4 regions of the Heyndrickxia acidicola genome follow, and region 1 is predicted to be linked to each of the others. Evidence: riboswitches for the same ligand, from Rfam matches in the RefSeq annotation. Region 1 holds a riboswitch; each other region holds the start of a gene.
The links. Region 1 has a riboswitch for S-adenosylmethionine ahead of A5N88_RS15110 (LLM class flavin-dependent oxidoreductase). Riboswitches for the same ligand answer to the same signal wherever they lie in the genome.
Positions count from the first base shown of each region.

Region 1 (2,202 bases):
TTCCCCAAGCTCTTTAATAGGATTTATGACCGCTGTGGATGTTTCACAGTATGTAGCAAAGACTGCTTTAATTTTTCCGTTAACTGTCTGAAGGAATTGTTCCAGCTTTTCGGGCTGGCAAGCCGTTCCCCACTCGATTTGAAGTTTATGAACTCTGGCACCGTATGATTCACAGATGCTAGAAAACCGCTCGCCAAAAGCCCCAGTTTCAATGACTACTACATCATCATGTTCTTGCACAGTATTTACGACTGCACATTCTAAAGCGAGAGTGCCGCTTCCGGAGAGTGTGATAACTGGATTCTCGCTGCCAAAGATGGGGGATAAACGTTTAGAAACAGACTCCAGCAAGAGGCTGAAGGATTCACTCCTATGCGCAATCATTGATTGATTCATGGCTGTTTTCACACGTTCTGGAATAGGGGTTGGCCCGGGAGTAAATAAATATTGACGGTCCATCAGCATAATAAACATCCTTTCAAATAGAATTGTATCAAGCCTTGAAAAGCATAATTTGATACTCTCAGGCAAAGTAGAACAGGACATTCAATGAGGAAGGTGCATAGATGATTTTGTCTGTTTAGAACATTCTAACAACGTGCTTTAGTGATGTAAAGTGTCAAAACGATAGCAACTTCCGCTCAAAAGTAGAAAAAACAGGGATGTAAGCGTGTACTAAATAGAAAAATAAAAATAAATGAAACATTAAAAAATGAGGAAATATAACATTTGACTAATTCATGCTAGTATATTAGGATTAATGTGAAAATAAACATAATTAAATCTCATAAATTGTTGTTTTCGAACAATGGACATTTTTTTATTAAGGCAGTCACCGTGTCACCCTTTCGTCAATATTCAAATTTGCCATACCGAATCTGGTTCTTTATCTATTTTTCAAGCATAAATTGCAACAAAGTTTACGAATTAAGTCTAACTAAATAATCTTATCAAGAGTGGCGGAGGGAATGGCCCTGTGAAGCCCGGCAACCGCAGACATTTGTCTGAAAGGTGCTAAATCCATCAGAACTTAAGAGCGTTCTGGCAGATAAGAATAAGTAGTAAAAAACTTCTTCTTATTTGAAGAGGTTTTTTATTTAGGATTTTTTCGTAAGTCCCAACAGATTTCTAGTATTTACTTACAAAAAATCGCCGTGAAATCGGCCTTTATTTATCAGCTTACAGCACCTGTTATATTCAATCACTGTAATTCTAAATAAGGATAGCTTGTTTATTAGAGGAGGAAAAGGGTATGAAATATGGTTTCTGGCTGCCCATTTTTGGAGGCTGGCTCCGTAATGTAGAGGATGAAAAGATGCCTCCAACGTTCGAATATGCAAAAAAAGTCATTCAGTCGGCTGAAAAGTGGGGTTATGATATCACTTTGATTGCAGAGCTTTATCTTAATGATATAAAAGGGCCAGAGGCGGATTCATTAGAGGCCTGGTCAACAGCCGCTGCACTTGCAGCGGTAACGGATAAAATTGAAATTATGGCTGCTGTAAGGCCAGGCTTTCATAATCCTGCTGTTACAGCAAAAATGGCTGCTAATATTGATCAAATCAGCAATGGTCGTTTCACCTTAAATGTTGTTTCAGCCTGGTGGGAGGAAGAAGCCCGCCAATACGGAGGCGTTTTTACTGCACACGATGAACGCTATGAAAGAACGGAAGAGTTCCTGGATGTATTGAAGGGACTCTGGACGGAAGAAACGTTTTCTTATAACGGGCGCTACTACCAAATAAACAATGCCCATTTGTCGCCAAAACCGGTTCAGCGGCCAAATCCGGTCCTATATGCCGGCGGAGAGAGCGAACGGGGAAAACAAGCGATTGTAAATGCGTGTGATGCATACGTAATGCACGGCGGAACAGTGGATGAAGTACGCACAAAAATTGAAGATATGAAAGAGCGGCGCCAAAGGTCTAATCAAGCCGATTTTCAATCCTTTGGTATGGCAGCCTACGTTATTTGCCGAGATACGGAAGAAGAAGCACAGGCGGAGCTTGAGAGGATAACAGATATAAAGGAATCCAGCGGCTATGCAGGCTATAATGACTTTGTCACCAAGTCACAGCTGGAACAGCAGGTAAAGCTTTATGATTATTCTGTTTCCAACAGGGGTTTGCGGCCAAATCTCGTGGGAACACCTGAACAGCTTGCCAGGAGAATAACCGAGTATGAAGAAGCAGGAGTTGATCT
Region 1 covers NZ_KV440953.1:3,238,925-3,241,126, reverse strand. Annotated here, with positions in the region: gene A5N88_RS15115 (pyridoxal-phosphate-dependent aminotransferase family protein) at 1-465, opposite strand, end outside; SAM riboswitch class I at 945-1,055, shown strand; gene A5N88_RS15110 (LLM class flavin-dependent oxidoreductase) at 1,253-2,202, shown strand, end outside.

Region 2 (2,202 bases), 450 kb from region 1:
AGCAGGACGCTTCAGGGTAGGAATCAACGACGTGCTGCAATAAAGCGCTGCCAATTCCCTTTCTAAAATGAAGAGGATGGACAATCAATCTGCATATGACTAAATGGTTGTCCTCAAAGCTAATCGATATGACCCCGGCCAATTCATCCTCTTGATAAAAGCCAAAAAAGGTTTCGCGGCTTTCTAGCAAAGAGTTGACAGTCTCATGCAACGGAGGTATGTCGTAGAAATTTAATAGCTTCGCTTCTATATTATATGCAGGCAGTTGGATGCGTAAAACGCTTTCGGCTGCCTCTACATCTGTTATATCTAAAATCTTAATCATTACCATACCCCCTGCATGATAGACTTTTTTACTATTATACATACAAATAGAGGAGACAAGGAGAGGTTTTTTTAGGAAAATGAAATATTTTTCTGAAAAATAACTTTATTCTGAGATAAATTGGATAATCACGAAAACAGGATGAGAATAACAGGTTCTATTCTTATTAATTTCCCACGCTTTAATCTATTGTACGCAAAGCAGCAATCTATGCAGAAACAGCGTCCGCTTTTAAAGAAAAGGGTTGATGTTATAGAAGGAATGTTGTAAATTGTATAATAAGAATTAATTTTTCGAAATATAAAATTACATAGTTGTATCTTATCAAGAGAGGCGGAGGGACTGGCCCAGCGATGCCTCAGCAACCAGTCAATTATATTGACCCGGTGCTAATTCCAGCAGGTGTAAGCCTGGACGATAAGAAGAATGTGACGATTCTAAAGGCCTTCTTCTTAAAGAAGGTCTTTTTATTTTTAGGTCTTATAAAAATGACCGAATGAGCAGGAACAATAATCTCTTGCAAAAAATTGGATTAGATGCTCTCAAAATTCGCCTAGAGAAAAACAGTTTAAGGATCAGCAAGAAAAACAATGAAGGAGTGATAGGAGCATGGATTTACTGAAAACCCTGGAAAAACGGATTCTGGTAGCTGACGGAGCGATGGGAACACTACTTTATTCGCATGGGGTGGATACGTGTTATGAAGAGTTCAACCTGATTCATCCTGAAAAGATAGTGAATATTCACAGGGCATATATACAGGCCGGTGCAGAGGTCATTCAAACCAATACCTACAGTGCCAATTATTTTAAGCTGGAACAGTATGGACTGGAAGAAAAGGTGAAAGAAATCAATACGGAAGCGGTGCGGATTGCCAAACAGGCCGCTGGAAACAATACATTCATTCTGGGATCCATGGGCGGCTACAGGGGTGTTCGGAAATTGGAGATACCGGATGCAGAGATTAAGCGCTGCTTTAGAGAACAGCTTTTTCACCTGCTAAATGAGGGAGTTGACGGGATTCTTCTCGAAACCTATTTCGATGTGGAGGAGCTTTATTCCGTAGTGGAAATTGCCAAGAAGGAGGCAGCAGTACCGGTAATTGCCCAGGTTTCCCTGCATGAACCAGGCGTTCTCCAGAACGGGCGGCATGTGACCGAAGCGCTTAACCAGCTTGAAGGGTTGGGGGCAGATATTATCGGTCTCAATTGCCGTCTCGGCCCTCATCACATGATACAATCCTTTGAAGAAATCCCCTTGCCGGAAAAAGCCTATCTGTCTGCCTATCCTAATGCGAGTTTACTGGATTACGAGGACGGCAGGGTAACCTTTAGGGATAACGCTCGTTATTTCAAGGATAGCGCGATACAGCTGGTGGAGGAGGGTGTCCGGCTGATTGGGGGCTGCTGCGGTACCACACCTGAGCATATCCAAGCAGTGGCTGAAGGTGTAAAAGGGCTGACGCCTATAAAAGAAAAGACACCTAAAGTTCCGAGAGCACGAATCGAGCTTTCGAGTTCAAGTGGAATCGAGCCGCCCATCCATCAGATTGCAAAGGAAAGAACGTCGGTCATCGTTGAATTGGATACACCCAAGCATTTGTTGACAGATCGCTTTTTTGAAGGAGCAAGGGCTTTAAAGGAGGCCGGAATTGATGCCTTAACCATGGCGGATAATTCACTTGCGTCGCCGCGGATCAGCAATATTGCGATGGCTGCGCTTTTAAAAGAAAGGGAACAAATCCGGCCGCTTGTTCATATTACCTGCAGAGACCGCAATCTGATTGGGCTTCAATCTCATTTAATGGGGCTGGATGCACTTGGAATCAATCAAATACTGGCGGTAACGGGCGATCCTTCTAAAATCGGTGATTTTCC
Region 2 covers NZ_KV440953.1:3,687,242-3,689,443, forward strand. Annotated here, with positions in the region: gene A5N88_RS17270 (GNAT family N-acetyltransferase) at 1-325, opposite strand, end outside; SAM riboswitch class I at 644-749, shown strand; gene A5N88_RS17275 (bifunctional homocysteine S-methyltransferase/methylenetetrahydrofolate reductase) at 935-2,202, shown strand, end outside.
Region 2: another riboswitch for S-adenosylmethionine. It lies ahead of A5N88_RS17275 (bifunctional homocysteine S-methyltransferase/methylenetetrahydrofolate reductase); the one in region 1 lies ahead of A5N88_RS15110 (LLM class flavin-dependent oxidoreductase).

Region 3 (2,202 bases), 620 kb from region 1:
GGACACCTCCTTAATAATCGCATCTTTTTCTTGAATAAAGGCTACGGCACGGTCAATTTCTTCCTTGTCGCCTTTCAGCTCCACCAGCAGATTCCCAAATGGAATGCCCTGAAGCTCTGTCACCATTCCGTGCAGCACATTTACATCAATCGAGAAGCGCTTGGCTGTATCAGAAAGCAGCGGGGTACTTGTAGAAGCACCTTTGAAAATAATCCGGTATACCCCGTGCGGATTGGCCTGACTGCTTTCATCGATTAATTTTTGAACGGAAGGCGGAATGGAATCATTTAAAACCGTCCGAACAAAGCTCTTCGCAATATCGGTTACCGGTTCTGTAAACACCTCAATAACCGGTCCTTGCTCAGCGATCATTCCATTTTCGATGACAGCGACCTTATCGCAGATATCACGGATCACGTTCATTTCGTGCGTAATCATCAAGATGGTGACGCCGAGTTTATCCCTTACCTTTCGCAGCAGCTCGAGAACCGCATTCGTAGTATTCGGGTCCAGTGCGGAGGTTGCTTCATCACAAAGGAGGATATCAGGATCTGTTGCCAGGGCCCGCGCTATGCCCACCCGTTGCTTTTGGCCGCCAGAAAGTTGCGCTGGATAGTGGTCAGCCCGGTCTTCAAGTCCTACAAAAGACAAGAGCTCGTTCACTCTTTTCTCAATTTCTTGTTTTGGCCTTCCTTCCAAAATGAGCGGCATGGCCACATTTTGGAAAATCGTCTTAGATTGCAGCAGGTTATATTGCTGAAAAATCATGCCGATTTTCTTCCGTTGCTGGCGCAGCTCTTTCTGAGATAATGAAAGCATATCTGTGCCATTGATCAGCACTTTGCCGGAAGTAGGGCGTTCTAAAAGGTTAACGCAGCGAATCAGTGTACTTTTTCCTGCACCGCTGAATCCGACAATGCCGAAGATTTCACCCTTTTCCACCATGAAATCAATGCCTTTCAAGGCTTCTACTCTCTTTTCTTTGCCTTTGCCATATGATTTATGGACATCTTCAAATACCAGCATTTTTTCCTCTCCTTTACTCATTTTTCCCGAATATTATGGACGAGCGGATTGCTGCCCTTCTTTTAAGCCGATTCTGTTCTGTCGGCATAATGTTTGATCTTAGTATGGCCATTTTCAAGGAATGGCCATAAAAAAAACCACTTTCCATTCCGAAAGAGGTTTATATGTTCGATCAACCTTATCTTTCAGAATAGAACCATTCTGCAGGAATTAGCACCTTTCATAAAATGATGGTTGCTGGACGTCATCGGGCCTGTCCCTCAGTCTCTCTGGATAAGTTATTAAGTTTTTTATGAGTTAACTTTTAAAATTCTAGTAGATTCATAAGAAAAAGTCAATTACTTTTTACTAAAAATTTTAAAATGACTATTCTCTCTGTGAAAAACAGGAGACAATAGATGTGCTTCTGATCTTTCCTGCTGGTTGCCTTATGCTGCAGGCACTCGCTTCAGTCAACTCTGGGTTCATTTCTATTTGAGATTTAACATAGACAATGACTGCGCTTCTATCCTTCCTGCTGGTTGATTTTGCTCCAGTTACCTGCTTCCATTTACTCTAATTTGGCTTTCACATTGACATTGGGCTTCGACACGATCCTTCCTGCTGGTTGCCTTACGCTGCAGGCACTCGCTTTCCACGGCCGGCCGGAAGCCTCCTCGTAGCATGCTCCTGCGGGGTCTTCCTATGCCTGCTTTTCCCGCAGGAGTCTCGTACCTTTCTCTTCAGTCAACTTTGGGATCAGTTCTAATTTTGGTTTTAACATAGACAAGGAATGCATGCGTTTAAACTCTTCCAGCTGATTGATTTTTGCTGCAAGTGCTTGTTCCCATTAATTTTGGGATCAAGTTTATACATAAACAAAAAGGAAATTGAATCTAAACGTGTTATTTTGTACTTTAGTGCATTTATTATTTTTTATTGCAAATGCAACAAAATTAGATTACATTTAAGGTACACCTTTTTTGTTGTATTTACAATAAAATTATGCCATAAGGAGTTTATTATGAAGGAAATTCTACGTGAAATTGGAATGATTGCGAGGGCATTAGATTCTATCAGCAACATAGAATTTAAAGAATATGACCTTACGAAAGGTCAGTATTTGTACCTTGTGCGAATATGTGAAAATCCAGGAATCATTCAAGATAAAGTAGCTGAGATGATAAAAGTAGACCG
Region 3 covers NZ_KV440953.1:3,857,187-3,859,388, reverse strand. Annotated here, with positions in the region: gene A5N88_RS18045 (methionine ABC transporter ATP-binding protein) at 1-1,026, opposite strand, end outside; SAM riboswitch class I at 1,202-1,306, opposite strand; gene A5N88_RS18040 (MarR family winged helix-turn-helix transcriptional regulator) at 2,030-2,202, shown strand, end outside.
Region 3: another riboswitch for S-adenosylmethionine. It lies ahead of A5N88_RS18045 (methionine ABC transporter ATP-binding protein); the one in region 1 lies ahead of A5N88_RS15110 (LLM class flavin-dependent oxidoreductase).

Region 4 (2,202 bases), 230 kb from region 1:
GAGTATATCTCCCCGAAGCAGACTGATTTGTTTATTTCTGCTTTGCATGAACAAAGTCTGATTTGACTTTGTTTAAAAGCGCTTCTTCCGTCAGTAGCCGAAGACCGGTTAAAGCCAATGCTTTTGCCCCTGCAATGAGAGCATGTTCTCCAATTTCAGAGCAGGCTGCTTCACGAAATTCCTTTGTATGTCCGATAAGATCATCCGGTCCAATTTTTATATAACAATGGGATGTGGGCACCACCTGACTCACATTCCCTGCATCTGTACTTCCAATCCCATTGCCCTTTTCTGCAATGGTTTCTCCCAGCAGCGAAAGCTCTTGACCAACAGCAGCATCAAGTGAAGCATTGAGAATCAAGTTATGAACTTCATTTTGAAACCTTTCTATCTTCACAGTGCAGCCTGTGGCAAGGGCAGCTCCTTCAGCAATCCTCCGAACCTTGGCCGATACCTCTTCGGTTGAATTCCAAGTACTTGCCCTAATAAAGAAGCGCGCTGAAGCATAATCAGGAATGATATTAGGGGCTTCACCGCCATGTGTGATGATTCCATGGACCCGGACATCCGATGCCAGCTGCTGCCTTAGCGCATTAATGCCATTAAACAACTGAATCACCGCATCTAAGGCATTAATTCCTTCTTCTGGAGAGCTGGCAGCATGAGCTGTTCTTCCGTAAAAATGGAAGTCAAGCGGATCAACAGCAAGTGAAGGGGTTGTTAAGCTGGTTTGGCCGCTGGGATGAAGCATAAGGGCGGCATCAATTCCATTTAAATACCCTTCTCTTACAAAACTGCCCTTGGCACTGCCGTTAGGTCCGCCTTCTTCAGCAGGCGTTCCCAAAACAACCACTTCTCCACCCGTTTCTTCAATGACTTTTGATAAGGCAATGCCCGCTGCTGTACTGGTCGTGCCGATAATGTTATGCCCGCATGCATGGCCAATCCCGGGAAGTGCGTCATATTCTGCAAGGAAAGCGATAGATGGGCCGGCTTTTTCGGATGACTTTCTCGCCACAAATCCTGTTTCATGCCCTGCAACATTGCGGGTTACATCAAAACCCTCCTTTTCCAGAATTTCCGTTAATGCTTTTGATGCAAAAAATTCCTTATTACCAATTTCCGGCCTTTCATGGATAGCATGGCTTGTTTGAATATAAAGTTCTTTTGATTCATCAACGCTGGATAGTATCGTTTCTCTATATTGTTCAATAAGTGTCTCGCTGTTTTCCTTTTGAATTGCCAATTGAATCCTCTCCCTCTCTTCTTTTCTATTGCTGTATTTGTCTTTTGTAAGTCTGTTTACTAGACTAAATTAGTTTTAAGCTCAAAAAAGCCCCTCTTCTTATCCAATACACGATAAAGAAGAAGGGCTTATGTAAACACCGGCGACTTCTCATCTACCAAATCAATGATTCACTGATTTGCAGGAATTGGCACGGTGTTTGCGAAAAAACAGCAAATCCGTTGCCGAGGTATCATAGGGCCAGTCCCTCCACCTCTCTGGATAAGAAATATGATATTTATGAAATTTTTAATATGAGTTTTATTGTAGTGAGTTTATTTTTATTTGTCAATAAATTTCCCAAAATTTATTCTTTTCAAGCACATTTCGAGGACCTGTTAGTATAATCGGAAAAAGTGGATATGAGAACAGGATTTTACTTTAGTTCGCTAAATCATCAATTACATAACAAAGCGGCATCGCCTTATTAAGGAGATGCCGCTTTCTTTAACTGCATTAAGTTACTCACTCACTTTTTGTTCTTGTTGTTCCTTCAAACGATCAAGAACCATTTCATAGGAATCATTTCCATAATTTAAACAGCGCTTCACACGAGAAATAGTAGCAGTGCTGGCACCAGTCTCCGTCTCAATGACATGGTAGGTTTTTTTCTCGCGCAGCATGCTTGCTACTTCTAAACGCTGTGCCAATGACTGAATTTCGTTAATTGTACATAAATCATCAAAAAATCGGTAGCATTCCTCCGAATCCTTTAATGATAAAATGGCTTCAAATAACTGATCCAATGATTTCCCTCTTAATTTATCGATTTGCATACAAAAATCTCCTTTACTCATAATACACGAATATGCTGTGTACTCTATATTATTTTACTTAGTATACGTAACCCTGCCGGCATCTGGTATGATACTGATCCAGGTTTTTCCCGGAATCAGCTTAATGGGACTTCCATTTTC
Region 4 covers NZ_KV440953.1:3,006,235-3,008,436, forward strand. Annotated here, with positions in the region: gene A5N88_RS14030 (M20 family metallopeptidase) at 32-1,213, opposite strand; SAM riboswitch class I at 1,394-1,514, opposite strand; gene A5N88_RS14035 (YerC/YecD family TrpR-related protein) at 1,747-2,061, opposite strand; gene A5N88_RS14040 (DUF3048 domain-containing protein) at 2,116-2,202, opposite strand, start outside.
Region 4: another riboswitch for S-adenosylmethionine. It lies ahead of A5N88_RS14030 (M20 family metallopeptidase); the one in region 1 lies ahead of A5N88_RS15110 (LLM class flavin-dependent oxidoreductase).